Regions from separate parts of the Candidatus Paraluminiphilus aquimaris genome, predicted to be linked through region 1. Evidence: predicted binding sites of a transcription regulator. Region 1 holds the regulator's gene; the other holds the start of a gene.
The links. The regulator sigma-54, encoded in region 1, starts transcription at its own class of promoters, with help from an activator protein. The targets are predictions, from matches to a motif close to TGGCACANNNNTTGCNNT.

Region 1 (3,392 bases):
CTTGCTTCTACCTCATGGTCGGCTTGGTTGCGACCGATGAGGGGCGCATCACACTCTGTGGTGAAGATGTCACTGCGCTGCCCATTCATCTAAGAGCAAGACAGGGTTTGGGCTACCTCCCTCAAGAGGCCTCAATTTTCCGTCGACTTTCCGTCGAAGACAACCTGATGGCCATTATCGAAACCCGAGATGACTTAACGGTGACCGAACAACAAAACCTTTGTGACGAGCTTCTTCACGAGTTTCACATCACGCATCTTCGATCATCACTTGGTCAAAGTTTGTCGGGAGGTGAGCGGCGTCGAGTGGAGATCGCCCGCGCACTCGCAACGGACCCAAAGGTCATATTATTAGATGAGCCATTCGCCGGTGTAGACCCCATATCCATATCGGACATAAAAGCAATTATCACCCACCTTCGAGACCGGGGGATCGGGGTATTAATCACAGACCACAACGTCCGCGAAACACTCGACATCTGCGAGCGGGCCTACATAGTTAGTGAGGGAAGTGTGATTGCTGAGGGCGACGCACAAAGCATTCTCGACAATGCGAACGTCCGTAAAGTATACCTCGGCCAGGACTTTCGGCTGTAAGTTCTCGCTGCGTACAACGAACATAGCAATGTAAGCAAAAGGTAGGCCAAGCGGTTTGCCTTTGTTGAAATGAAAGCGCTAAACTGTCTATCCAATGGCTTCTCAAAGAGATTCATGAAGCAAGCTCTGCAGTTAAAGCTCGGTCAACAACTAACGCTGACACCTCAGCTGCAGCAAGCTATTAAGCTCCTTCAACTCAGCACACTCGATCTTCAGCAAGCCATCACCGAAACGCTTGAGAGCAATCCACTTCTCGACGAAGAGGAGGGTTCCAATGAAGCGCCGCTTGAGACGGATGTTAAAGAGCAAGTCGACTTTTCCGACACCACTTCCGAGGATCTCCCTTCAACCGAGCTTCAAGTAGACGCGGCCTGGGAAGATGTCATGCCCTCTTCCGCACCTGCGGCCACGCAGGGCGCCGGCGGCGAGGATCTGAACTTTGGTGAGCGTGACTCGTCACCCGAAACATTGCAGTCGCACCTACTTTGGCAACTCAATCTCACACGCTTTTCCGAAACAGACCGCGCCATCGCGCTCGCCTTCATCGATGCGGTTGATGATGACGGAAGGCTGACACAAACAGCTGAGCAAATTTTTGAAGGGCTGAACATCGATGAACTAGAGTTTGAAGAGGTAATGGCTGTACTGCACCGTCTTCAACACTTTGAGCCAACCGGTGTTTTCGCGACGGACTTACAAGAGTGTCTCCTCATTCAGCTAAGGCAGATGAGTGAAGAGACGCCGCATCGCGATACTGCCGGTATGATGGTTAGGCGGCACATCGAGCAAATTCCTGTGGCTGAGCCGAAACACTTAGCACGGAGGATGCGGACCACGCCTGAGGACATTATCGGCGCGCTAAATCTAATACGCTCATTGAATCCAACCCCCGGCGCGTCGCTTCAAGCCTCTGCAACTGAATACATTGTTCCCGACGTGTTTGTTAAGCGTGTTGAAGGAAAATGGCGAGTCGAATTAAACCCCGACATAGCGCCAAAACTACGAATCAATCATCACTACGCGGAATTGCTAAACGCGGGAACGAGCTCCGACCGAGATTACGCAAGAAACAACGTTCAAGAAGCAAAATGGTTTATCAAGAGCCTATTGAGCCGAAATGAGACGTTGCTAAAAGTGGCCTCTTCGATTGTGCAGCATCAGCGTGCTTTCCTCGATCACGGGGAAGAAGCAATGCGCCCCTTAATATTGGCGGACATTGCCGGAGAGGTGGACTTACATGAGTCCACTGTCTCTCGGGCAACGACACGCAAGTACATGCATACGCCCCGGGGTATTTATGAGTTGAAATACTTCTTTTCAAGTCATGTTGCCACCACCGAGGGTGGCGAGTGCTCGTCAACTGCAATCAAAGCATTGATCAAACGAATCATTGGCGCAGAGAACTCGCAGAAGCCATTGAGCGATGCAAAGCTGTGCACACTTCTCGCTGATGAAGGCGTAGTGGTGGCACGGCGCACGGTCGCAAAGTACCGAGAACAAATGAATATAGGCCCCTCAAACGAAAGGAAGCGTTATATCTAATTGTTGAACCATTACAGGAGAATCATCATGAGAGTGACTATTAGCGGACACCACGTCGACGTAACAGATGGCTTACGAGAGCATATTTCGAGGAAATTACGACGGGTACAGCGGCACTGTGACAGCATTGACCATATAGAGTTCGTTCTTGTTGTGGAACGCGCTGAACATAAAGCTGAAGCTAATTTACACCTTGCTGGGGCTGACTTTTTTGCTTCGCAGACACTCTCTGATATGTATCCCGCGATAGACTCTGTTATCGAAAAATTAGATCGTCAGGTAACCGATCACAAGAGAAAGCATCGGACCCACTAGCACTAGAAGGTGAGTGTCATCGCGCAAGTTTGGCGCTTAAGCGACCGCTGCGGCGACGGACCGTAGCAGCGAGTTATCAAGGTTTACCGAGTAACGAGGGAAAAACGGCAAACTCGTCATGCACATTATTATCGTAAGTGGCAGCTCCGGATCAGGCAAAAGCTCAGCGTTAAATCAGCTGGAGGACATGGGTTTCTACTGTGTGGATAACCTACCTGTCACGCTCGTTGAATCCCTCATAAAACACTTCGAGGAAGCGCCCTCGTCGGCCTACACAGGCCTTGCCATCTGTATCGATATTCGCACAGAGGATGCGGGCGTTAACGACTTACGCGACTTTTTAAAAGGGCTCAGAGAAAAAAACACTTTCGAGCTCATCTTTTTCGACGCGACCGCGCAAGCTCTGAGTAAACGCTTTAACGAAACCCGGCGCAAACACCCCCTAAGTGAAGACGGCTTACCGCTGACGGATGCCCTCGCTATCGAACGGATCATTCTAGAGCCGCTAATCTCTGCCGCTGATTTGATTATCGACACCTCGGAAATGTCACCCTACAACCAACGCGAAGTGATGCAGCAGCGGTTTGGGAAAGCCCGCTCGGGTATGGCTATCAGCATCGAATCTTTTGGATTCAAAAAAGGCGCGCCGTTAAACGCCGATATTGTGCTCGATATGCGCATGCTAGCCAATCCACATTGGGAGCCCGAGCTCAGAGCGTTTACGGGTCAGGCGCTGCAAGTAAAGCAATTTATTGAGGCGCATCCGGAAACGGATACCGTGGCAAATGATTGTATTAGCATGCTACTCAAGTGGGTTCCGCTTTACCAAAAAAGCCAGCGCGCTTATCTGACGATTGCTGTTGGTTGCACGGGTGGGAAGCACCGGTCGGTGTACATGACAGAGCGAATTGGCGAAGCTCTCTCGCGGCAATTTGAAGG
Region 2 (3,392 bases), 760 kb from region 1:
CACACCCCTCCCAAGCTCCCACACCCATGCCTGCTCCATAAGTCCGAGCTCAGGTAGAGGCTCGAGTGGCGCCGGCGCGACAAAGGGCGAGTTAATGACCTGAACGCTGTCTCCGCGCTCAACCGAGAACCCAATGGCCTCCCTTACGAGCGCCGTGATCTGGTCGATGCGCGCTTGATCAAGTGCTATGCGCTCACCGTTTTCGTCAAGAACGTAATCAACCACCACCGCAACAGATAGCTTCTGAATGGTTCCCGGGACACGCCGGGTGTGCGAAATCGTTTTATTCACCTCATAGTTTCGTGTCTCTTTGAGGCTTTCGCGGTCTGGTACATTTTGGGCAACCTGCGGTGCTGCTGGGTCAGCAGCGGCCTGTTGCTGAGGCGGCTGAGCAACTAAATCGCCCGGGTTTTGACCGCCCGCTCCGCGATTAGTAATGTCCTGTGTGGTTTGCTCCGACCGCAAAACGGTGGTCGGGTCGTAAATTTCGTTGGTGCTCTCGATGCGCGTGAAATCCATGTCAGCGGTCACTTGAGCGCGCACCGCACCGGGACCCAGAATAGGCTCTAAAATAGCCAAAATACGGTCGCTAAGAGAGTTTTCAAATTGCTGCGCCAAACGGAACTGTTCGGAGGTGTAACCAAAGTCCGTGTCTTCGCCTTGGCTCGAGAGTAGCTTACCTCCTTGGTCAACTACCGACACGCGATCAGAGTCGAGATTTGGGATGCTCGACGCCACTAGGTGAATGATTCCAGCAAGCTGGCGGTCGTTGAGCCGAACACCGGGCAATAAATTCACCATGACAGACGCCGACGGCTCGTTGCCACGTCGCATAAACGCGGACTGCTTCGCGATAGCAAGATGGACACGTGCGCCCGACACTGAATCCATCGCAGCAATAGTACGAGACAACTCCGCTTCAACCGCTCGGTGATAGCGCGCTTGTTCCATAAAGCTTGAGAGCCCCATTTGCTGCTCTTCGTAAAGTGACTCAAAACCGACACCCCCGCCATTTCGCGGGAACCCCTCGCTAGCCAGCGCCATTCGCGCTTGAAGCACGTCATCATAGGGCACTTCCAGCAGCCCAGTTCCTGGCTCCATCCGGTATTTAATACCGTTGGTTTGCAGAACATTGATTGCCGTCGCATTGTCGGCCGGAGACATGGCTCCGTAGACTGACTCATAGGAAGGTGTACTCGCCCAGTTCACTACGCCAATGGCCAAGGCCACACTGGCCGCAAAGCCTGCAAGTAGGGACAACTGTCTCGTCGCCGGTTGAGCTGCGAAACCACTTAAACGATCTAAAACGGGGTTATCCGCCATACGAACTTATTCCTTATACCGGCATGTTCATGACTTCTTGGTACGCCGTTAACAATTTGTTGCGCACCTCCGTCATTCCTGTGAATTGAAGACTGGCCTTTTGAGCCGTAATCATTACCTCAGCAAGCGAAACAGATGGATCACCGCTTTCAAACGCCGCTGTTACAGCCTTTGACTCTTGCATGGAGGTGTTTACATCCGCTATCGACTGGGTCATGAGATTTGAGAACTGGGAGCTGGACACCGCTTCAGTCGCGCGCAACTCTGAGCCAATGCTCTGGCCCTGCGCTAGCGTCTGCATGCTGCGCATTTGGGCAAGAACTTGATTAATCGCTACATCACTCATGCTTAAACCTGTTGTTTCAAGGCGCCAAATTTGACGCGTATTTCTGTCAACAGACTAGTTAGCTAACGATGTGCCAATAGATTTTTTATTATAAATTACAGACGCTTAGCGGCTATTCGCTAGCGGCGCGACGAAATTCTGACGAATCCGATTCTTGCTTGATATTGTACTTGCGCATTTTCTCAACGAGCGTTGTGCGCTGTAGGGTGAGAAGCTTGGCGGCGTGAGCATTCACCCAGCCTGTCTGTTCAAGAGCAGAAATAATGAGCGATCGCTCGGTATCGGCCATGTGCTCCTTCAAGTTTATCGGCTCTTCAATATGCACGGGTGTTGGAGGTGCGACAGGGACTGTCGGAGGTGGCGCGAATAAAGCCGTTAGATCCTCAGGCTCATTATCCAGCCATTGATCATGTAGCGGTTCGAGATTCTCAGGCCTTTCGGCAACTGCGAGCTCAGTACTTTGGTATTTGACTGGTAAGTCAGCCGCAAAAACCATCTCGTCGGTGTTCAAAATAATCAGTCGCTCGATCAGGTTACCCAGCTCACGGACGTTGCCCGGCCACGCATAAAGACGAAGGTGTGCAAGCGCGTCATCTTCTAAGCGGATAGCGCCGCGCCCTTGCGCTGAAAAACTATCGATAAACCGCTGCGCAAGCCCATCGATATCCGCCGTCCGCTCTCTCAGTGCCGGAACGTCTAGCGGGAATACGTTCAGACGGTAGTACAAGTCCATACGAAACTTGCCTTCCTCAACATGCTGCTCAAGATTTTGGTGGGTTGCTGCCACAACCCGCACGTTGCATTTGATGGTTTTTCCACCACCTACACGCTCAAACGTGCGCTCTTGAAGCACCCGGAGCAGTTTGACCTGCATCTCGTAGGGCATGTCGCCGATTTCATCAAGGAACAGTGTGCCGCCTTCGGCTAATTCGAAACGACCTTTGCGGCTAGCAACCGCACCGGTAAACGCACCTTTCTCATGACCAAACAATTCGCTTTCTAGGAGCTCGCCCGGGATAGCGCCGCAGTTCACGGGAATAAACGGTCCGTCTGCACGCTCCGAGCAGTCATGCACCAATCGGGCAATGACCTCTTTACCGGTGCCCGATTCGCCCTGGAGTAAAACAGTGGCTTCGGTGGGAGCAACTTTGGCAACTAAGGAACGAACTTGTGAAACAGCGTCACTGACACCCACCAAACGTCGCTCGAGGTGCTTTAGGTGGCGCTGCGCTGTGGTGTTCTTGGCCGTCACGGTCACGTGTCGATATCCCTAGATTTATCCACATCCGGCGAGGCCGGATGGCTAACACTAACAAGCTATCAAAGCGCATGGAAGCGCGCGCCAGTTTTTTGACGCAAGTATGAATGAGGTCTCACAAATTCCGAGGGAATGTGACTCAGCTCACACAGTGGCGAAGTGTCTCAAATTAAAGCGCTATCAGCCAAGCGAACTGTCTATCACCAACTTTCTGCCAAACCTCAACTTCAACCTTGCCAGCCGAGTTAGCGTTCGTCAAAAAGTCGGGCAGGGTGTAGAGAACGTCGCTTACTGTTACTTGCAAACCGTTCTTTTGAAGCGGGCGGTCCATGACCCTTGCACGCTCACCCACCAATAGGACCACTTGTCTCACTGAATCTTTGTGGGATTTAGTTATCGCCAAAAGCCCCCCTACGGGCAGCCTGTCCAGACCTTTTCGCGCGGCAAGTTGCTTTGCCGTCTGCG

Region 2: fliE (flagellar hook-basal body complex protein FliE) is a predicted target of sigma-54. The motif match lies at 1,728-1,745, and genes of this name have one in related genera.

The regions. Positions count from the first base shown of each region.
Region 1 is NZ_CP036501.1:2,655,653-2,659,044, forward strand. Features, by position in the region: gene lptB (LPS export ABC transporter ATP-binding protein) at 1-596, shown strand, start outside; gene E0F26_RS12200 (RNA polymerase factor sigma-54) at 711-2,138, shown strand; gene hpf (ribosome hibernation-promoting factor, HPF/YfiA family) at 2,166-2,453, shown strand; gene rapZ (RNase adapter RapZ) at 2,572-3,392, shown strand, end outside.
Region 2 is NZ_CP036501.1:693,060-696,451, reverse strand. Features, by position in the region: gene fliF (flagellar basal-body MS-ring/collar protein FliF) at 1-1,323, opposite strand, end outside; gene fliE (flagellar hook-basal body complex protein FliE) at 1,337-1,669, opposite strand; gene E0F26_RS03150 (sigma-54 interaction domain-containing protein) at 1,782-2,927, opposite strand; gene E0F26_RS03145 (hypothetical protein) at 3,097-3,392, opposite strand, start outside.